2 regions of the Mesorhizobium sp. LMG17149 genome follow, and region 2 is predicted to be linked to the other one. Evidence: predicted binding sites of a transcription regulator. Region 2 holds the regulator's gene; the other holds the start of a gene.
The links. The regulator LexA, encoded in region 2, represses DNA repair genes until DNA is damaged. The targets are predictions, from matches to a motif close to TGTTCNNNNTGTGTTCNG.
Positions count from the first base shown of each region.

Region 1: the regulator LexA is predicted to act here: its motif matches at 6,284-6,301, upstream of NP945_RS06010 (2'-5' RNA ligase family protein).

Region 1 covers NZ_JANIFL010000002.1:554,443-565,805, forward strand. Annotated here, with positions in the region: gene NP945_RS05965 (YbfB/YjiJ family MFS transporter) at 1-472, opposite strand, end outside; gene NP945_RS05970 (hypothetical protein) at 584-805, opposite strand; gene NP945_RS05975 (LysR substrate-binding domain-containing protein) at 900-1,892, shown strand; gene NP945_RS05980 (aminopeptidase) at 1,889-3,145, shown strand; gene NP945_RS05985 (DUF488 domain-containing protein) at 3,162-3,524, shown strand; gene NP945_RS05990 (ArsC family reductase) at 3,721-4,056, opposite strand; gene NP945_RS05995 (helix-turn-helix transcriptional regulator) at 4,215-4,571, shown strand; gene NP945_RS06000 (SRPBCC family protein) at 4,568-5,047, shown strand; gene NP945_RS06005 (nuclear transport factor 2 family protein) at 5,141-5,494, opposite strand; gene NP945_RS06010 (2'-5' RNA ligase family protein) at 5,620-6,243, opposite strand; gene NP945_RS06015 (ABC transporter ATP-binding protein) at 6,527-7,612, opposite strand; gene NP945_RS06020 (cupin domain-containing protein) at 7,602-8,210, opposite strand; gene NP945_RS06025 (ABC transporter substrate-binding protein) at 8,506-9,576, opposite strand; gene NP945_RS06030 (ABC transporter permease) at 9,561-10,430, opposite strand; gene NP945_RS06035 (ABC transporter permease) at 10,427-11,311, opposite strand.
Region 2 covers NZ_JANIFL010000004.1:447,230-458,592, reverse strand. Annotated here, with positions in the region: gene gltA (citrate synthase) at 1-607, opposite strand, end outside; gene gltX (glutamate--tRNA ligase) at 793-2,217, opposite strand; gene NP945_RS11445 (ComEC/Rec2 family competence protein) at 2,320-4,782, shown strand; gene lexA (transcriptional repressor LexA) at 4,776-5,516, opposite strand; gene kynU (kynureninase) at 5,926-7,173, opposite strand; gene kynA (tryptophan 2,3-dioxygenase) at 7,245-8,081, opposite strand; gene NP945_RS11425 (AMP-binding protein) at 8,078-9,703, opposite strand; gene NP945_RS11420 (alpha/beta hydrolase) at 10,014-10,844, shown strand; gene glp (gephyrin-like molybdotransferase Glp) at 10,893-11,363, opposite strand, start outside.

The DNA of each region.
Region 1 (11,363 bases), on a different contig from region 2:
GCACCGCCATCATCGCCGCCGATGCCGCTATGCCGAGCCCGACGCCGCCGAAATGCCAGGCCTGCAGGTCGTTGCGACCGGCAGCCGCGATATGGCTGAACACGATGCTGGCCATGAACACCATGACGAAGGCGCTGGCCAGACCGGCCAGAAAGCGGATGGCGAGAAAGGCCGCCATCGCTTCGGTCAGCCCCATCAGCGCGGCAAGGACCGCACTGGCGCCAAGCCCCGCCAGCATCAGCAGGCGCTCGCGCCCATGCGCCCAGCCGCCCGCCGCCGCCAACGCGCCGACGAGGTAGCCGAGATAGTTGGCCGAGGCGATCCAGCCGGCATCGGCCGGCGACAGATGCAGTTCCTGCATCATGCCGGGCAGGATCGGCGTGTAGACGAAACGGCCGATGCCCATGGCAATCGCCATGGCAATCATGCCGGCGAAGGCGAAACGCAGCGCTGTCGAGGTGGCCGATGTCATTGCACTGCACAATAAGTGCAGGGATCGCTGAAACAATCGCCATCTGTTGGGCCAGTGCGTACGCGGGACGTGCTCGCCTCGACTTCCTATGTCGGAACGCTTGGCGCCTGCTCAGCAGCGACCGCCGGCGCGCAATGAACCCCTCTCGTGCACCGTCCGCCGTGCCGTCAGCCTGAACGGCACATCGCCCAGTTCGCGCTCCGACATGGTGTTCAGCACCGGATGCGAAAGCGGATCGATCAGCCATCTCTGCGCCTCGCCGTCCGGGCGCGGCTCATACGGCCTGCTCGCAGTGAAAAAGACCTTCAGCGACGACGACAAAATCCCTAACATTTCCGGCTCCACAGGTCTGTCTCTCCCGACAAAATCTGCCGTTTCGATATGCCTATCAATTGAGATTTCAGCCGGATCAGTTTAGAAAAACTCAATGGCCATGCTCAACCGCGTCCATCTCAACGGCCTCCGCGCCGTCGAAACCGTTGCCCGTCTCGGATCGCTGGCGGCGGCGGCCGGTGAGCTCAACGTTTCCGTCAGCGCCGTCAGCCAGCAGATCAGCCGTACCGAAAAACAGCTCGGCCAGGCGCTGTTCGAGCGAACGGCGAGCGGTCTGGTGCTGACCGAATTCGGCGCCGTCTTCGCGGCCCGCCTCGGTGCTGGATTTCGTGAGCTTTCCCAGGCCGTGGCCCTGGCCGACGAGGCTACGCAATGCACATTGGTGGTTTCGGTGGCGCCGGCCTTTGCCTCGAAGTGGCTGTTGCCCAGGCTATCTCGCCACTTCGACCGGCATCCCAACGTGCTGCTGCGCATCGACGCTTCGGTGCGGCTGGCCAATCTCGATCACTCGGACATCGACATCGCCATCCGGCTTGGCGACGGCAAATGGCCTGGCGGGCGGGCGGAACTGCTCTTGGCGCAGGAGGTCTTCCCGGTCTGCGCGCCGGCGATCGCCCAAAAACTGAAGTCGATCGAGGACCTTGCCCAGACCTGCGCGATCACCGACGAGCGGGCGATGATCAACTGGGAAAGCTGGTTCGAGACGGCCGGTGTTCCACCTGTCACCTTCCTGAAAGGTGCGAGTTTCACCGACCCGATGCTGTGCCTGGAATCGGCGATTGCCGGTCATGGCGTGATGCTGGGCTGGCAACTGCTCGCCGCCGACGCGCTGGCCGACGGGCGGCTGGTGGCGCCTTTCGGAATCCGCGCCCAGAGCGGGCTCGGCTATTGGCTGGTGACCTCCAGCACCAAGGCGGAAAGCCGTAAGGTCCGTGATTTCAAGGTCTGGATCAGGGAAGAGATCGAGGCAACCATGGCGCGGTTCGGGTCCGTAAACCCAGAACCCGCCGGCGCGATCGCGGTGGAAAGGACGGAGGCACCGAGCTATGTAGGGTCGGACATCAAACTACGACAGGCAGGATCATGACCACACATTCGCGCGGCGTTTCCGCATTGATCGACCCGGTGAAGCTCGACAGGCTGGCGGAAGTCGCCATCAAGGCCGGACTGCAATTGCAGCCGGGGCAGGATCTGGTGCTGACGTCGTCCATCGCGGCACTGCCGCTGACCAGGCGGATCGTCGAGCATGCCTACAAGGCCGGCGCCGGGCTGGTGACGCCGATCTTCAACGATGATGAGATGACGCTGGCCCGCTACCGCTTCGGTGCCGATGCGAGCTTCGACCGCGCCGCCGGCTGGCTCTATGAAGGCATGGCGAAGGCCTTTTCCAACAATGCGGCCAGGCTTGCCGTGCGCGGCGAGGATCCGTCGCTGCTCTCCGCACAGGATCCGGCGAAAGTGGCGCGCGCCAACAAGGCGAATTCGATGGCCTACCAGCCGGCGCTGGAAAAGATCACCGGCTTCGACATCAACTGGAACATCGTCGCCTATCCGGACCTCGCCTGGGCCAAACAGGTCTTCCCCGGCGATGCCGACGATGTCGCGGTCGTGAAGCTCGCCGATGCCATCTTCGCCGCTTCGCGGGTCGATGTTGAGGACCCGATCGGCAATTGGAAGGCGCACAACGCGGCGCTTCGCAGCCGCACCGAATGGCTCAATGGCCATAATTTCCACGCGCTGCATTTCACCGGACCGGGCACCGACCTGACCGTTGGGCTGGCGGACGGCCATGAATGGATGGGCGGCGCCTCGACCGCCAAGAACGGCATCACCTGCAATCCCAACATCCCGACCGAGGAGGTCTTCACCACGCCGCATGCAAGGCGGGTCGAGGGTCATGTCTCCTCGACCAAGCCGCTGTCCTACCAGGGCACGCTGATCGACGACATTTCGGTGCGTTTCGAAGAAGGCAGGATCGTCGAGGCCAAGGCATCGAAGGGCGAGGATGTGCTGAAGAAGGTGCTCGATACAGATGAGGGCGCGCGCCGCCTCGGCGAAGTGGCGCTGGTGCCGCATTCCTCGCCGATCTCGGCAAGCGGGCTGTTGTTCTTCAACACGCTGTTCGACGAGAACGCCGCCTGCCATATCGCGCTCGGCCAGTGCTATTCGAAGTGCTTCGTCGACGGCGCCTCGCTCAGCCAGGACGAGATCGCGGCGCGCGGCGGCAACAAGAGCTTCATCCACATCGACTGGATGATCGGCTCGGATAAGATCGACATCGACGGTGTCCACAAGGACGGCGCCCGCGTGCCCGTCATGCGCAAGGGCGAATGGGCTTGACCGTACGGAGGGTGCGATGGCCTTCGACCTGGCGGTCAAGCGTATCTACGAGCCACCCGCGCCCGATGACGGGCAGCGGGTTCTGGTCGACCGCATCTGGCCGCGCGGCGTCAGCAAGGAAGACGCCGCGCTGACGCTGTGGTTGAAGGACATCGCACCGAGCGACGAGCTGCGAAAGTGGTTCGGCCATGCGCCGGCGCGCTGGCCGGAGTTTCAGGAGCGGTATCGTGCTGAGCTGGACGGGAACGGCGAGGCGGTGAGTGAATTGCGAGGCTTGATCAGCCACGGCAAGGTGACGCTGCTCTATGGCGCGCATGATGAAGCACATAACAATGCGGTCGCGCTGGCGGGGTATCTCAGCGCAAGCGCTCACAATTAGCCATCGTTAGCCAGACCTTCGTCATCCTCGGGCTTGACCCGAGGATCCATGCCGCGACCTCAGTCGAAAGGCGCAGCGGAGCAGAATCTGCACCGTTGCAACACGGATAGATCACGGCATGGATCCTATGGTCTGCGCTGCGTCGCTCCGCTCCTTGCTTCGCCATAGGATGACGAAGTGAGGTGTATGCGCTGCCCTACTTCACCACCGCCTCATAAACATCAGCCTTGAACCCCACCAGAATCCGATCCCCAACCTCCAGCACCGGTCGCTTGATCACGGTCGGCTTGGCCAGCATCAGCGCCTTGGCCTTCTTTTCGTCGAGGCTCTGCTTGTCGTTGTCCGGCAGCTCGCGAAACGTGGTGCTACCCCTGTTGAGCAGCTTTTCCCAGCCGACCTTGCCCGCCCAGCCATCCATCCGCTTCGCGTCCAGTCCCTCTGCCCTGAAATCGTGAAACCTGTAGGCCACGTCATGGCCTTCCAGCCAGAGGCGCGCCTTCCTGACCGTGTCGCAGGTGGTGATGCCGTACATGGTGATCGTCAAAACAGTGACCTTCCGATTTCGAATCTGACCGCAGATTAAGGACGCTCTGCGCGCTTTGCCAGCGCTCCCCGGCATGCCTTCGGTTTTGCCCTTGCCAACACTAAGGAATTTCCCTAAGTATTTTGACAGCGCCTCAGGACCAACCAATGACAAGCCTTCAGACCACAACTCCGAGCCCTCCGCCGATCGACGGCATCTTTCGCGCACTGTCCGATCCGACGCGGCGACGCGTGGTGGAGCGGCTGAACCGCAGCCCTGCCTCGGTCAGCGAGCTTGCCCAACCGTTCGACATGGCCCTGCCCTCCTTCATCGAACATCTCAAAATCCTCGAAGGTTGCGGGCTGGTGCGCTCGCAAAAGACCGGCCGGGTCAGGACCTATCAACTGGCGCCCGAGCCGCTGAAGCTTGCCGAAAACTGGCTGGCCGAACAGCGCACGCTGTGGGAGCGCCGCCTCGACCAGTTCGACGCCTATGTGATGACCCTCAAGGAGACAGAAAAATGATCTATCCCCTCAAGCCGGATCCCAGACTGGACCTCGTGCTGGAGCGCGTCATCGATGCGCCGCGCGAATTGCTGTGGCGCGCCTTGACGACGCCGGAGCACGTCAAGCAATGGTTCACGCCGAAGCCTTGGATGATCACCGACTGCGAGATAGACCTCAGGCCGGGCGGGCTGTTCCGCACGCGCATGCAGTCGCCCGACGGAACCGAGGTCAACGACCGCCATTGCTGCTATCTCGAAATCGTGCCGAACGAGCGGCTGGTGTGGACGGATGCATTGTTGCCGGGTTACCGGCCGTCAGGGGAACCCTTCATCACCGCTGTTATCTCCTTGCAGCCGGACGGCAAGGGCACGCGCTACACCGCCACCGCCATCCATCGCGACGAGGCGACCCGCAACAACCATGAGGAGATGGGTTTCTTCAACGGCTGGGGCACGGCGGCCGATCAGCTTGCGCAGTACGTGAAGACGATCTGATCTTCCCACATGACGGCCAGGACGTTGTCTTGGCCGTCATGCTTGTTTTCAACCCGGGAGCGAAGAGAGCAGTCTCCCGGTGGCATTTCCGCCTCAATAATAGAAGCGCTCTTCGGTGATCTTGCCGTTCTTGACTGTGTAGAGGCCAACTTCATCCATGGTGACGCGCTCGCCGGTGGCCTTGGGCGTGATGTCGAACTTGAAGCGCACCGCGAACTGGTCTCCGTTGACATAGGGGCCCTCGACCGAGCCGCCATGCACTTCGTTGTTCTCCTGCCACCACTGGCCCTTCTGCTTGAGAGCCTCCTTGCCATGGGAGATGGCCATCGGCCCCGCCATGGCTTCGAGACTGACGATATCATCGGCATTGTACTTCTCGGCAGCAGCTTCGTTATCGCCCTGCTTGAGCAGTTCGGTGAAATCTTTGGCAATTTCCGCGATGGTCATTTGTGTTCCTCCTGTCAGACGCACTGCAAATGGGGAACAGCTTGCTGGCCTGCCACCATTGCCGGCACTACAGCTGACAAGCCGTGTCAGGACGATTGATATAGCGGCTGTATGACGACGATTTCTCACATGCCGGCTAGGGAATCGTCCTGACCGGTCAATTGCCAGGTCGCCGGACATTTGTATTCACCCTGGTGGCTACGGATCAGCGAAAAACTCCGCACTGTCCAGGATATCGGCTCAACGATCCGTTCCCGCACTTTTGGAACGCCCCTCCTGTCGCGAAGCAGCGTGACATGTGGCTCCAGCGAGGTCGTGATGAATGGCTTTAGCGGGCTGTCGTCAATTACGGCAGAGAGCTTGCGCCAGAAGGCTTGCAAAGTCGGCGAATGGTCGCTGCTGCGAAGCACCAGCGCCCCGCCGCCGAAAGCCGACAGGCGGTCGAAGCAAACATCGAATGGTGTGGCTTGCATCAGCAAGCCGACATGGCGGGCGATCTCCACCACACGCTTCTGTTTGCCGTCGCCAAGGCCGATCAGGGATATGTGCATTTGATCGGTTGGCGTCAGCCATCCCCGCAATCTCAGTTCCTGATTGTAGTGCTCAGCCCTGCGCCGCAGCATGGCATTGACCGGGTCTTCAACGAGAAATCCGTAAAACAGATGCGGCTCCCGGATCGGGCTCTGTCCTTCAAATCGGAAAAAGGTCTGACCGTTCTTCGCGGTTCCGTATGAAAATTTCCCACTCACAACCGATCTCGTCCGGCAGATTGTATCAAGCCGAGAAGCTTAGAACAAAAAGGGAACGAATCAAGTGAAAACAAAACCGGCGCTAATGGTTTCCGCATCAGCGCCCGCAAGCTTAACGGCGGAGCAAGCATTTTCGAGCAGGGGCCGAACCCTACGATCCGTAGCCGATGATGCCCTGACCTCCCGAAAATCGTGGATCGACCAGTCGACATACCCCCGGCCGTTGACCGACGGCTTGTAGCCACCGCGCGGCGTGTGCTCCGGTTATTTAACGTCGACAAAATTAGCTTGGTAGCACCGGGCAGTTGGCACCACGGCGCAGGCTGATATGCGCCACGTCTCCGACGCTGAATTGGGAACCCTCGGCCTGGCGCGGCGCATCGATGACAACAGGCGCGCCCTGCCCGAGTTCGGCATGAAGGCGCAGCGTGCGACCGTGAAAGACGACGCTGTTGACGCGCGCCGGCGCGGTGCCGGGCGCGGCCTCGGTCATCGCCAGCAAATCCTCCGGACGCACGCCGATGGTGCGGGTGGCGCCCTCGGCAGGTGCCTCGCTAGTTTCAGAAATAGCCTCCAGCGGCAGGGCGCCGGCGGCGAAGCGCAGGCGATCGCCGTCTCGGCCGACGAAGCGCGATTGCAGGAGATTCATGGTGCCGATGAAGCTCGCCACAAACTTCGTGGCGGGCCGGTCGTAAAGGGTGGCCGGCGGCGCGATCTGCTCGATGCGGCCCTTGTTCATGACGACGATGCGGTCGGAGATCGACAGCGCTTCGGTCTGGTCGTGGGTGACCATGACGAAGGTGGTGCCGAGCCGCGACTGCAGCCGCTTCAGTTCAACCTGCATCTGTTCGCGCAGATGCGCATCGAGCGCCGACAGCGGCTCGTCGAGCAGCAGCACGCGTGGTTCGCAGACGATGGCACGCGCCAGCGCGACGCGCTGGCGCTGGCCGCCCGACAGTTCGGAGACGCGGGCGCCAAGCTTGTCGGCGAGACCGACCATGTCGAGTGCTTCGCCGGTGCGCTTTGCCTGTTCGGTTCCAGACAGTTTGCGCAGTGACAGACCGAAGCCGACATTTTCGGCGACATTCATGTGCGGGAACAGCGCATAATCCTGGAACACGGTGTTGACCGGCCGGTCGAAGGGCCGAAGGGCCGTGATATCGCGACCATCGAGCAACACCTTGCCGCTCGACGGGCTTTCGAAACCGGCGATGACGCGCAGGCTGGTGGTCTTGCCGCAACCCGACGGCCCGAGCAGCGTGACAAACTCGCCGCTGATAATGTCGAGGTCGACGGCGTCGAGCCCGACGATGCCGCCAGGAAAAATCTTCGAGACCGCCTGCAGCCGCACAAGTGGATCAGGCGCCATCGCGAACCTCGGACGGCTTCGTGGTGTTGACCCAGAGGATCTGGCAACGCTCGGCGCCCGGATTGCGGAAGGCATGCAAAAGCGTGCTCTTGAACGCAAAACTGTCGCCGGCCTTCAGCACGTAATTTGTCGAATCCACCACCAGTTCGACCTCGCCGGCCAGCACGAAGCCGAATTCGTGGCCGGCATGGGCATAGGCCTCGGCCGTGCCGCCGCTGGCTTCCACCGTCACCAGCATGCCGGTCAGCGTCGCGCCCGGGGGCGACAGCAGCGCCTTGGCAATGCCTTCCGATTTCACCGGGATCTGCCGCCGCTTGTCGGCACGCACACAATAGAGATCGCTGACGGCATCGTTGCCGTCGGCGATCAGCGCCGACGGCTCGATGTCGAGAGCGGCGGCGAGCGGCCAGATCACCTTGACGCGCAGTGAGGACATACCGCGCTCGATCTGGCTCAAAGCACCGATCGACACACCGGCTTTTGCCGCAAGATCGGCCAGCGACAGGTTGCGTTCCAGCCGCAGCGCCCGTACGCGCCGGCCGACCCGAATGTCGGCATCGTCCTTTGGCTTCTCAGCCGGTTCGTCCAGCATGTCCATTTGTTAGTCCTTATTGCAGTGCTTAGGGCCGGTGGCGACCAAGGCCGGCTTCAGGGTTGGATAGCTATCGGGCGTCAGTGCTGCCCCTCATCGCCCTGCCGGGCACTTCTCCCCGTATAGTGACGGGGAGAAGTGGCTGGCCGCAACGCCGGCGCCATCCTTGCAACGCTGATGATTGGCGAAATGGGCGATGACAGCGTCCCTCTCCCCGTCACTATACGGGGAGAGGATGCCGGCAGGCAGGTGAGGGGCAGCGCAAACTTCGGCAATTGGTCGCCTCGAATACGGTTGAAACTCACCCGCCCGCCTTGACCTTTTCGAACATCTTGGCGAGGTCGTCATTCTGTTTCATCGGACCGGTGAAGATGGTGGTCTTGAGCATCACTTCCGGGTCGGATGGCAGTTGCAATTTCTCCAGCTCCTCCTTCGGCACCGCAGCGAAGGTCGAACTGGTCGAGCTGCCATAGCCGTAGGCCTCGATCAGGTATTTGCCGGAATCCGTCTCCAGCCGACTGTTGATGAAGTCATAGGCAAGATCGACATTCTTGGCGTCCTTGAGCATGACGAAGCCGCAGGCCCAGGTCAGCATGCCCTCCTTCGGCTTCATGAACTCGACCGGCACGCCCTGCTTCTTCAGCGACGTGGCGGACGCGTTCCAAGTCATGGCGGCGACCAATTGGCCGCTGGCCAACGCCTGTTCGACGGAGGTCATGTCGGTGGTGTAGTTGGAGAGCAGCGGGCGCTGCTCGCGCAGCTTCTCGGCCACCTTGTCCATTTGCTCCGGCGTCATGTCGAACGGATTGACGCCGGCCAGCAGTGCGGCAACGACCGGCGTGTCGTGCACGGCGTCGATCGTCGCCATGCGACCGGCATACTGCTTGTCCCACAGCAGGTTCCAGCTCGCTTCCGGGTTCTTCACCAGATCGGTTCGGTAGAGGATCGAGGTGTTGCCCCAGTCCCATGGCACCATCCAGACCTTGCCGTCGCCGGCCTGCAGGTCGGGCAGGTTCTTGAACACCGGGAAGATCGAATCCCAGTTCTTGATGCGCTTGGTGTCGATCGGCTGCAGCAGGCCTTCCTTGTTCCAGCGCGCCACCTTGTCATAGCAGGGATGCGCGATGTCGGGGCGGAAGCCGGCCTTGACCTTGGTGAAGGCGTCATCGTCGTCACCGAAGATGGAGGCCTCGACGCCATCGGGGTGTGCGGCGAGGAAGCTCTTGTTGAAATCGGGCAGTTCATAGCCCGACCAGGTGAAATATTGCAGCTTGTCGCCGGCGAAAGCGACGGTCGACGACAGCGCCATCGCGAACGCCGTCAATCCAGCGCAAACAGTCTTTGCAGAGATCGATTTCAGGTCGAATGCCATTGCAGTTCTCCTCTCTTGGTTTGTTTTGGTTGTGATGGATCCGCGGGCTTTGGCGCCGTGGCGGACAAGCCGCGATGGCGCAGGATTTCAGCTGCTGCAGCAATGACGAAGGACACCGCCAGAATCGACGTGCCCAGCGCCATCACCGTCGGCAGCGACCGGGGAAAACGCAGCTGGCTCCAGATGTAGAGCGGCAGCGTCGGCTCGGTGCCGGCGAGGAAGAAGACGACGATGAATTCGTCGAAGGAGATCAGGAAGGCCAGCATGAAGGCCGAAATGATGGCCGGCAGGCTGAGCGGCAGCATGACCCGCCGGAATGTCGTCCAGTCGGAGGCGCCGAGATCAAGGGCAGCCTCGCGAATGGTTTTCGGGATGGCGGCGAAGCGGCTGCGCATGATCACCACGGTCGTCGGCAGCGCCACCAATATGTGGCCGAGAACGATGGCGATGCGTGATGGCCCCAGACCGATGAGGTTGATGAGGATCAGCAGCGATATGCCGACGATGACGCCCGGGATCAGGATCGGCAGCCGGGCGATGGCGCTAATGGTGGCGGCCAGCGGCGAGCGGCCATAGAGGTCCATGTAGGATACGGTGATGCCGCACAGCGTCGCACCCGTGGCGGCGATGGCGCCAATGGCGAGGCTGTTCAAGAGTGCACCGGTCAGCGCCGAATTGCCGAACAAAGTCGCGTACCATTGCAAGGTGAAGCCTTGCAGCGGAAACGCTGCCTGGATCGAGTTGTTGAAGGAAAACAGCGGGATCAGCAGCACTGGCAGATAGAGAAAGACCAGATAGGCGACGACGTAGACGCCGAGCCAGCGGCCGCCTCCCTGCGCGCGTGCAGTGCTCATGTGCGGCTGCCAAATCTGCGGTCGGCGAAACGCGCGACCAGCACCACGGCAAGGATGACCAGCATGACGGCGACGGAGAGTGCGGCGCCAAACGGCCAGTCATTGGCCTTGCCGAACTGCGCCTGGATCAGCGAGCCGATCATGGTGCTGGCCGGGCCGCCGACCAGAGCCGGCGTGACATAGTCCCCCACCGTCGGCACGAAGACGACAAGGGCTGCCGCCAGCACGCCCGGCATCGAATTGGGCAGCACGACACGGCGGAACGAGGTGAATGGCCGCGCGCCGAGGTCCGAAGCGGCCTCGATCAGCGATTTCGGGATGGTGTCCAGCGCCACATAGATCGGCAGGATGGCAAACGGTGCATAGGCGTGCGCGAGCGTGACGACAACGGCGGCCGGCGTGTTGAGAAAGGCCAATGTCGGCTCGGACCAGATCCCGCTTTCGATCAGTGCCGAGTTCAAAACGCCATTGTAGGCGAGCACGATCTTCCAGGCGAAGACGCGCAGGAGATAACTGGTCCAGAACGGCAGCGTCACCAGGAACAGCAGCAGGCCACGCCGCCGGCCGGCGTGGAAAGCGAGGTAGTAGGCGACGGGATAGGCGGTGATGACCGTCGCCAGCGTGACCAGAGCGGCAATGATCAGCGAGCGCAGCGTCACCGTCCAGTACAGCGGATCGGACGCCACGGTGACAAAATTCGCCACGGTGAAGCCGGAGCCGAGCAGCGAGCCGTCATTGCCGCGGAAGGCGAGGAAAAGCACGAGGCCGAGGGAAAACAGGATCAGCAGGAAGGTGACCAGAGCGCCCGGCAGCAGCATGGCGAACCGGAAGCCCTGAGAAGACCGGGCCTCTGGCGCTGATGTTGCAACTAGGGTCGACATCGACCTGCCTATCGGAATTTGAAATTAGCTTAGAGTTTTTCATATTCATGAA
Region 2 (11,363 bases):
TCTTCGGGTAAATGAACGGCTGGCCGATGTGGTATTTGTAGGCCATCGCCGCGATCGTTGGCATCTTGGCGATCAGCCGCATGGAGGCAACCATGCGCTGGTAGGGGTCGGAGATGTCGGTGGAGTCGTGGTAGAAGGCCGACAGCGCGCCGACCACGCCGCACATCACCGCCATCGGGTGCGCGTCGCGGCGGAAGCCGGTGAAAAAGCGCGACATCTGCTCATGCACCATGGTGTGGCGCGTCACGCGGTAGTCGAAGTCGTCCTTCTGCGCCTTGGTCGGCAATTCACCGTAGAGCAGGAGATAGCAGACCTCGAGGAAGTCGCCATGTTCGGCCAACTGGTCGATCGGATAGCCGCGATGGAGGAGGATGCCGGCGTCGCCGTCGATGAAGGTGATTTCGGACTCGCAGCTTGCCGTCGAGGTGAAGCCCGGATCGTAAGTGAAGGCGCCGGTGGTTGAGTAGAGCGAGGCGATGTCGATGACATCAGGCCCGACCGAACCACTTCGCACCTTGAATTCATGGGTCTTGCCGGCGAATGCAAGCGTTGCCGTGGCCTCCTGGATCTTGCCGCCCAAATCCATTTTTTTCGCAGCTTCGGTCATTGCAAACTCCTTCTTGTTTCCTCATGCCGGCAAAGGCAAAATTCTGCAGAGCGACACGTCGAAAATCACCGCAATGCGCGTATTCGCCACCGCATTTCAGGAGGTGCGTGCCAGATTGGGCCAAGGCCTAATGTTGCACTGCGAAACCCGCCTTTCAATGCCAATCTTCTTGGGCCAGTTTGCTCCTAATCGATTTGATCTGAGATGCGCGCCAGGCTTTCCTCGCGGCCGAGCACGGCGAGCACATCGAACACGCCCGGCGAGGTGCTTTTGCCGGTCAACGCAGCGCGCAAAGGCTGGGCCACCGCGCCGAGCTTGTGACTGCCGGCCGCTGCCACCTCGCGTATCGCCGCCTCCGCCGAGACGGCTGTCCAGTCACTCGCAAGCCCGTTCAAAGCTTCGTGAGCACTGCGCAGGATCTTGCGGGCATCGTCGGTAAGCAGAAGGGCCGCCTTGTCGTCGATCGGCAGGGGGCGCGTGGCGAACAGGAAGGCCGCGCCATCGACGAGCTCGACCAGCGTCTTGGCGCGGTCCTTCAAGCCCGGGAGCGCTGCCAGCAACTGCGCCTTGGTGCTGTCGTTCAGGCGCGCGGCGATCGCCGGGCCACCTTCGAGATAGGGCAGGGTAGCGATGAAGATGTCGAACAGTTGGGCATCGCTCATGCGGCGCATATGCGCGCCGTTGATCGCCTCCAGCTTGGCGAAGTCGAAGCGCGCCGCGCCCTTGTTGACATCGCCGATATCGAACCAGGAAATCATATCCTTGATCGACATGATCTCGTCGTCGCCATGGCTCCAGCCAAGGCGCGCCAGGTAATTGAGCAGCGCCTCCGGCAGGTAGCCCATGGCGCGATAGGCCTCGACGCCAAGCGCGCCGTGCCGCTTCGACAGCTTGGCGCCATCGGCGCCGTGGATCAGCGGGATATGCGACATGGACGGCACGTTCCAGCCCATGGCGTTGTAGATCACGGTCTGGCGAGCGGCGTTGGTCAGATGATCGTCGCCGCGAATGATATGGGTGACTCCCATATCATGATCATCGACGACGACGGCATGCATGTAAGTGGGATTGCCGTCAGAACGCAGGATGATGAAGTCATCGAGATCCTTGTTGGGAAAGCGCACCTCGCCCTGGACACGGTCATGGACGATGGTCTCGCCTTCGGTCGGCGCCTTGATACGAATGGCGCCCTTGACGCCTGCGGGCGCCTCAGAGGGGTCGCGGTCGCGCCAGCGGCCGTCATAGCGGGGCGGCAGCCCCTTGGCTCTGGCGGCCTCGCGCATGGCCTCCAGTTCGGCCGGCGTGGCATAGCAATAATAGGCCTTGCCCATGCGCACGAGCTCCTCAGCCACCTCGCGGTGGCGCGGCGCACGCTCGAACTGCGACACCGGCTCGCCGTCCCAGCTCAAGCCAAGCCAGGAAAGCCCGTCGAGGATGGCAGCCGTCGCGGCTTCATTGGAGCGTTCGCGGTCGGTGTCCTCGATGCGCAGCAGCATCGTGCCGCCAGTGTGCTTCGCATACAGCCAGTTGAACAGTGCCGTGCGCGCGCCGCCTATGTGCAGATAGCCGGTGGGCGAAGGGGCAAAACGGGTGACGACCTTGTCGGACATGGAACTCTCGGAAACCATCTGAAGCGGGGTGCGGTTGCGCGGGCTTTCGCGCGCCCGGCGTTCATGTAGCATAGGGTGTCGAGGGCGCAAGGGGCAGACCCGATGGCTGGACGAGGCTGGGGCTCGGATCAGGGCGAGGACGCTGCCATCGGCGTCAGCGAACGGTCCCTGTTTGCGCCTCGGCCAGCCCCATTACCGCCGCCATCGCCCCTTGTGCCGGATCCCGGCAAGGCGCCCTTGCAAGCGGATGTCGCCGCCTCTGTTCCTGTTGCCGAAACCGGCAGGATCGTTCGCGTGCGCCGGCAAATCAGCCTGACATCACTGCCTCGCCTGCGCCACAGCGTGAACACGGCGGCGAGCCTGGAACTCGACCGGGGCGTGGCCTTCCTGCTGGTGCCGGTCTGCCTGGCGATCGGAGCGATCGGCTATTTTTCGCTGACGGCTGAACCCGACTTTGCGAGACCTGTCGCGGTTGTCATCTTGACGGGGATCTGTGCGCTGGTCTCGCGCTCATGGCCAAAGACCCATCTGTGTTTCATGGCGGCGCTTTTGTGCGCCCTAGGACTGCTTGCTGCCAAGGTCGAGACGTGGCGTGCGGGCACACAAATGTTGGGCTCGGAAATCTCGACGCAGGTGACCGGCCGCGTCGTCTCGCTCGACCGGATGGAAACTGGCCGTATCCGGCTGACCATCGACGTGACGTCGACCGCAAGACCGAAACTGCGCTATGCGCCGGAACGGGTGCGGCTTTCGGCACGCAAGATCCCGGCTGACGTGACCGCAGGCTCCCTCATCACTGGATATGCCAAGCTTTTGCCGCCGACTGGGCCGGTGCGGCCGGACAGCTATGATTTCTCCTTCGACAGCTATTTTGCCGGCATCGGCGGCAGCGGGTTCTTTCTCGGCAACCCCAAGCTTGTCGTCAGCGATGATGGCGACATGCCGCTGCCGGCCCGAATTTCCTCTAGCGTGGAAAATGCCCGCGAGGCCATCGCCGACCATATCAGGGCGAGCGTCGGCGGCGCCGAAGGCGAGATCGCCGCGGCGCTGATCGTCGGCGTGCGCGCCGGCATTCCCGATGACATCAATGAGGCGATGCGACGTACCGGCATCTACCACATCATCTCGATTTCGGGACTGCACATGGCGCTGGTCGCAGGCACCATCATGGGCTTGCTGCGCGGCGCCTTCGCCTTGTTTCCCGACTTTTCCGCGCGTCGCCCGGTCAAGAAGTATGCCGCCGTCGCCGCACTGTTCTCGATCGCGGCCTATCTCATCATCTCTGGAGTCGTCGTTGCCGCCGAGCGCAGCTTCATCATGCTGGCGGTGATGCTGATTGCCGTGCTGTTCGATCGAGCAGCACTCACCATGCGCAATCTGGCGATCTCGGCGATCGCCGTCATCGTGGTGTCGCCGCATGAGGTGGTCGGCCCGAGTTTTCAGATGTCGTTCGCCGCGACCGCGGCTCTGGTCGGCGCCTATGCCGGCTGGGCCGATCACCGCGCGGGAAAAGCAAGACCGCCGCCCCCAAAGCGATCCATGCCCGGTTTCCTGACGCGAAAGTTCGTGCTCGCGGCAACCGGCCTTGCCATGACCTCCATCATCGCCGGCAGCGCCACGACGCTGTTTGCCATCTGGCATTTTCAGCGTGTGTCGCCGCTCAGCCTGTTCGCCAATCTGGCGGTTATGCCGATCGTTACCGTCGTCATGTTCCTGGCTGTCGCAAGCGCGCTGCTGATGCCTTTCGGATTGGATTGGCCGGCCCTCTACCTGATGGGCAAGGGTCTGACGGTGATGATCGCCATATCGGGTTGGATCTCCGAACGTTCGCCTGTCGATGGGGTTGGGCTGATTTCGCAGCAATCTGTCCTGCTGGTGACAATTGCCCTGGTCATCGCGACGATGGCGACAACTTGGCTGCGGCTCGCTGCTCTGCCATTCGCGCTGGCAGGCTTGCTGACCGTCTCGGATACGCGCACGCCGGATGTGCTGATCTCGGAAGACGCCCGGCTGGTGGCGTTGCCGATCGGTGGCGGCGAGCTTGCCGTCAGCCGGGAACGGCCGAACGAATTCACCGTCGACAACTGGAAACGCGCCCTGACATCAGAAACCATCGTCGTGCCAGAGGTGTTCGACAAGAGCGATGGGCAATTCGACGTCGCGGACGCCGTTGAGCTACCGCCGGGATCGCCGTTCTATTGCTCCTCAGGCGTTTGCGTGGCCAGGCATATGTCCGGTGCGATCATTGCCTATGTCGAGGACCGCAAGGACACCTGGAAAGCCTGCGGCTTCGCCGAGCTGATCGTCATCAATGACGCCACCGCCTATGACGCCTGTCACAATCCGCTGGTTCTCGTCATCACCAAGCGGCAACTGGCTCGCAAAGGCAGTGCCGCCGTCTTCTTCGATCGCCAATCGGCGACCACGCCGGCGACAATCAGCTTCGCGGTGAACAGCCCATATCGGCCCTGGCACACGCAACGCAAATACTCTCGTGAGGCGAGGGGGCTGGCACCCTTCAAGAAACCCGAGAAGCCAGCGGCCAACCCGCAGCCGCCTCAGTAGCGGCGGATGAGGCCGACGAGCTTGCCTTGCACCTTGACCCTGTCTGGGCCGAAAATACGGGTTTCATAGGCCGGATTGGCGGCTTCGAGCGCAATCGAAGCGCCCTTGCGGCGGAACCGCTTCAGCGTCGCTTCCTCTTCATCGACCAGCGCCACGATGATCTCGCCGGGGTTCGCCGTGTCGGCATTGCGGATGATGACGGTGTCGCCGTCGAAGATACCGGCCTCGATCATCGAGTCGCCCTTGACCTCCAGCGCATAGTGGGCGCCGCCCATGATCATGTCCGGCGGCACGGAGATCGAATGCGTCTGATGCTGGATGGCATCGATCGGCACACCGGCGGCGATACGGCCCATGACCGGGATCGACACGGCGGAGACCGCATCGTCATCATTGCCGGGCGAGGGCATCCGCGAAGGCGCCGGCTTGATCTGCCGGCCAAGGGCACCACCCTGACCGAGACTGCCCTGGATGACGCTTGGCGAAAACTTCTTTGCCGCGTTGAGGCCGGGCGCGATGGAGTCCGGCAATCGCAGCACTTCCAGCGCCCGTGCCCGGTTGGGCAACCGGCGAATAAAGCCGCGCTCCTCAAGTGCGGTGATCAGCCGATGAATCCCGGATTTGGAGGCAAGGTCGAGCGCCTCCTTCATCTCGTCGAAGGATGGCGGAATGCCGCTCTCCTTCAGGCGTTCATGGATGAACATCAGCAGTTCATGTTGCTTGCGTGTCAGCATGGCGGCCCCCAGATTACCTGAAACCAGAATCGAAAAACAAACCCAGAACAAACACTATCTGTTCCAGTTGTGTTCTGCAACCGTTTAAAGTTTAATGAATTTGTTAAGGCTGCTGAAATTATTTGGGCTTGCCAGCGGGTCGCGATCGACAGGCGCCAACCACGGCAATGCGCCTGCTCACATTGAAACCATTATGGTTAATGACCTGTGGCTCATCCTCGACCCAAGGCTTGGCATCATCTGCCGATCGACCTCCACAAGGGACGCTATCAATCTTCGGGACGTTCGTTTGCCGTGAACGAAACGGAGCCAAAACGCCAACGTCTGTTGGCATTTGTGGCTGGAATTCAGCCCTCCGTCATCTGCCGGGCAGTGAGGGCGGCGACGGCAAATCGCGGAGATCGTTGCGTCAGGTAACGGCTTCCTTGACGGCGAAACGCTGGTCCTTCCATGCGCCCGTGCGCAGAATATCCTCCAGCACCTCAACCGCCAGCCACACATCCTTGTAGCCGACATAGAGCGGCGTGAAGCCGAAACGGATGGTCGATGGCGCGCGAAAATCACCGATGACGCCGCGCTCGATCAGCGCCCGCATGATTTGATAGCCGTGATCGTGAAGGAACGACACCTGGCTGCCGCGCCTGGTCGCGTCGCGGGTGGTCTCCAGCGTGAGGCCATAGGCGCCGCACTTTGCTTCGACGAGCTGGATGAACAGTTCCGTCAGCGCGACGCTCTTTTTTCGCAATGCCGCCATGTCGACGTCGTTCCAGATGACAAGCGCGCCTTTGAGCGCCCGCATCGACAGGACAGGCTGGGTGCCGCACAGAAAGCGGCGGATACCGGTGCCGGCAACATACCCCCGTTCGAAGGCAAAGGGCCGCGCATGGCCCCACCAGCCGCTGAGCGGCTGGCTGATATCGCCGTGATGGCGCTGCGCGACATAGATGAAGGCCGGTGCGCCCGGACCGCCGTTGAGGTACTTGTAAGTGCAGCCGATGGCGAAATCGGCATTTGCCTGATCGAGCTCGACGGGCAGGGCGCCGGCGGTGTGGCATAGATCCCAGACGATCAGCGCTCCGGCCGCATGAGCCTTGCGCGTCAGCGCCGCCATGTCGCGCAGTTCACCCGATTTGTAGTTGACGTGGTTGACCAGCACCACCGCGACGTTTTCGTCGATCAGCTCTTCGATGGTGGGCGCGTCGACGCCCGCGAGGCGCAGCAGGACGCCGTCCCGTGTCGAGGCCACGCCTTCGGCGATGTACAGGTCGGTGGGGAAACTGTCACCCTCGGCGACGATGACCGACCGGCCCGGCCGCATCTCCAGCGCCGCATGCAGCACCTTGTAGATGTTGGTCGACGTCGTGTCGCAGACGACGGTCTGGCCGGCCGCGGCTCCAATCAGGCGTCCGAGTTGATCGCCGAGTTCGATCGGCATCTCGAACCATCCGGCCGTATTCCAGGCTCGGATGAGGTCCTGGGCCCATTCCTGGGTTGCCGCCTGCTGCAGCTCGCCGAAAACGGCATGAGACGCTGCCCCCAGTGAATTGCCGTCGAGATAGATCACCCCCTCCGGCAGAATGAAACGGTCGCGCATGGCCCGCAGCGGATCTGTGGCATCCATCGCTTCGACTGCGGCGAGATCAGGAAATCCACTCATGGTCAGTCAGTCCCCGGTTGTTCGCGAAGGGTGTTCCGCCGCCGCGTGTCGCTGTTTTCATTTCGACGATGTCAGAGCCGGGTGCGGACCGTCCACAGTTCCGGGAACAGCACCACCTCGAGCATCTTCTTCAGATACGAAGCACCCGACGTGCCGCCGGTGCCGCGTTTCAGACCGATGATGCGCTCAACCGTGGTGACGTGGTTGAAGCGCCAGCGGCGGAAATAATCCTCGAAGTCGACCAGCTTCTCTGCCAGTTCGTAGAACATCCAGTAGCGCTGCGGATCGCGGTAAATGGTTTGCCAGGCGACCAGCACCTCTTCGTTCTCGGTTCGCGTCTCACGCCAGTCCGTGCGCCTGGCATCGGCACCGATGTCGAATCCGTTGCGCGCAAGCAGCAGCAGCGCTTCGTCGTAGAGCGATGGTTCGGTCAGGATCGCTTCCAGCTTTCCGCTCAGGTCGGGCCGGTGCTTGTGCGGCCCGAGCATGGCCAGGTTGCGGTTGCCGGCCATGAACTCGATGGCGCGATACTGCCAGGACTGGAAACCCGAGGACTGGCCGAGCGCGTCGCGGAACTCGGTGTATTCGCTCGGCGTCATCGTCCGCAGCACATCCCAGGCATTGTTCAGCTGCTCGAAGATCCGCGCAACGCGCGACAGCATCTTGAAGCTCGGCTCGAGCCGGTCGGCGCGGATGGAACGGATCGCGGCGCCGATCTCGTGCAGAGCGAGCTTCATCCAGAGTTCGGAGGTCTGATGCTGGATGATGAACAGCATCTCGTCATGCGCCGATGACAGCGGCGTCTGGGCCTCCAGCACTTTCTCCAGGTGCAGGTAGTCGCTGTAGGACATGCGCTCCTTGAACGACATCTGGGCGCCTTCGGACGCCGGATCGTATGGCTCGCTCAATCGATTTTCTCCGTGCGCAGCCGGAAGCGCTGGATCTTGCCGGTCTGGGTCTTGGGCAGGGCGGCGATGAATTTTACCGATCGCGGATATTTATAGGGCGCGATCATTGCCTTGACATGGTCCTGCAGGCGCTTGGTGGTGAGGGCGTCGGGCGCGACGCCCTGCACCAGCACGACATGCGCCTCGACGATCTGGCCGCGCTCGGCGTCCTCGGCGCCAATGACAGCGCATTCGGCGACATCCGGATGCGACAGAAGTGCGGCCTCGACCTCGGGTCCGGCAATGTTGTAGCCGGCGCTGACGATCATGTCGTCGGAGCGGGCGGCGAAATGGAAGAAGCCGTCCTCGTCCTGCGTGAAGGTATCGCCGGTGAGGTTCCAGCCGTCGCGCACGTATTCCTTCTGCCGGTCATCGGCCATGTAGCGGCAGCCGGTCGGTCCGCGCACCGCAAGCCTGCCGGTCGCGCCGCGTGGCACCTCGCGCATCTCGTCATCGACGACGCGCGCCTCGTAGCCGCCCACCGGCTTTCCGGTCGACGCGGGCTTCATGTCGTCAAAACGGTTGGAGATGAAGATGTGCAGCATCTCGGTGGCTCCGATGCCGTCGAGGATCGGCTTTCCGGTCTTTTGTGTCCACTCTTCGAAAACGGGAGCAGGCAAGGTTTCGCCGGCCGAAACGGCGACGCGCAGCGATGACAGGTCGGCACCTTCATCCATGGCCTTCAGCATGGCGCGGTAGGCAGTCGGCGCGGTGAAAGAGATCGTCGCTTTGTAGGTCTCGATGATGTGGATCATGTTGGGTGGCGTCGCCTGCTCCAGCAGCGTCGCCGCCGCACCGAAGCGCAGCGGGAAGATGGCGAGTCCGCCAAGGCCGAAGGTGAAGGCCAGCGGCGGCGAGCCGACGAAGATGTCGTCCGGCGTCACCTCCAGGATTTCGCGGGCGTAGGCGTCGGCGATGATCAGCAGGTCGCGGTGGAAATGCATCGTCGCCTTCGGAACGCCTGTTGTGCCCGAGGTGAAGCCGAGCAGGGCAACATCGTCGCGGCCGGTGTCGACTGCGGTGAACGTCACCGGCTTGTCGAGAGCGGCACGATCGAGTTCAGCATCATGGTTGGCGGTGCCGTCGAAACCGATGACCTGCTTGAGGAATGCGCTGTCCTTGGCGCAGGCGGTCATCTCGTCCATCAGCCTGGTGTCGCAGAGCGCGACGGTGATCTCGGCCTTGTCGACGATCTTGGCGAGTTCGCCGGCGCGCAGCATCGGCATGGTGTTGACGACGACGGCGCCAACCTTGGTGGCAGCCAGCCAGCAGGCGACCATTGCGGGGTTGTTGGCCGAACGGATCAGCACCCGGTTGCCGGGCTCGACCCCATAATTCTCGACCAGCGCGTGGGCCAGCCTGTTCGTCCAGTCGGACAGTTCCTTGTAGGTGCGGCGGCGGCCATTGCCGATCAGCGCGGTGTGGTCGCCCAGGCCTTTCTCGACCAGCCTGTCGGTCAGTTCGACACCGGCGTTGAGGCGTTCGGGATAGTCGAAGCCGTCGAGCAGGATTTCAGGCCATTGCTCCGGCGGCGGCAGGTGATCGCGCGTGAACGTGTCGATATGCGCTGAAGGCCCAAGCATGTCGCCGCTCTCCTGTCTGCTGGACGGCCAGTGCGCGAGGCGCCTGACCAGTGATCTGAAGGTCCTGCTTTTTTTGAGGAGGCTTCGTGCCGCAAGTCGCGCCTTGCTCGACGCCACCCGAACGGGGTGACCATTTGCAGGCTTCGGGCAGCACAGCAGACCTCCCATTGTCGGCTGTTCGTGCGGGCAGGATCGCACCAGTCGAAATTTGTTTCAAGCCTAAAATGTTTTTGCCCTAGAGCATTGACGCATGGCGTGGCGGTGGCCATTGCTAGCGGAACAGCGATGCCGTTTTTGGGGAAGGGCGCAGATGTTCGAACGTCACATCGTCGATTGGGATGATGCCTATGCCAACGGTGCGAATATCGCCGGCAGCGACCGATGGCCGGCCGCGTGGGTGGAGCCTGCGCAAGCGTTTCGTGACGCACTCTCGGCGCAGGGCCGGGCACGGCTCGACATCACCTATGGCGATGGGCGACGCAATCGGCTCGATCTCTTCCTCCCCAGCGCCACGCCCAAAGGGTTGGTGGTGTTCATCCATGGCGGTTACTGGAAGGCGTTCGACAAGAGTTTCTGGTCGCATCTCGCCAATGGTGCGGTCAGCAGCGGCTTTGCCGTGGCGATGCCGTCCTACACGCTGTGCCCGGACTTACGCATCGCCGGCATCGTCCAGGAGATCGGCGTGGCGATCGGCAAGGCGGCGGCAATGGTCGACGGGCCGCTGATGCTGACCGGACATTCGGCCGGCGGCCATCTTGCCAGCCGGATGGTGACGACAACCACGCCTCTGGCGGACGATGTGGCGCGGCGCGTGCGCCATGTCGTTTCGATTTCGGGTGTCCACGATCTGCGTCCGATCATGCGCACCGAGATGAACGCGACTCTGGCCATCGACGAAGATGAGGCGCTGGCTGAAAGCCCGGCGCTGCTGCGGCCCATGGATGGTGCCCGCATCACCTGTTGGGCCGGTGGCGGCGAGCGCGCCGAATTCCTGCGCCAGAATGCGCTGCTTGCCAACATCTGGACCGGCCTCGGCGCCACCACCGGCACCGTGGTCGAGCCTGACCGGCATCATTTCAGCATTGTCGACGGCCTTGCCGATCCGGCGCATCCGCTGAGCCGCGCCTTGATATCGGAATAGCGCCGACGTCATTTTCTGTTTGTTATTAATGGTTTGTTCTGCGCTGCTTCAGCGCAGCATCAGTACGCTGCAAGCCTCGCCAGCAGCTGCTGCGGGGGCAAACGGCGCCCGCACGATCAGCCCGTTGGCGTCAGCCAGCATTCTCAGCATCGAGGAATCCTGGATACCGAACGGCGTCGCCACCAGCGCGCCATCATCTTCCCTGACCACCGCCCGCACATAGTCCTGGCGCAGATCATTGGCCGGCATGGCGGCACCCAACCGTGCCGGACGTATGTCCTGGCGATGATTGCGGCCGCCGAGCCGCGCCAGCAGCGGCTTCAGGAACAATTGCGAGCAGACCAGGCTTGCCACCGGATTGCCGGGCAGGCCGATGCACCTGATATCGCCGAGGCGGCCGAACATCAGCGGCTTGCCAGGACGCATGGCGATCTTCCAGAAGCCGAGCGTCATGCCTTCGCCGGTCAGCACGTCGTGGATCAGGTCGTGATCGCCGACCGAGGCGCCACCAAGCGTCAC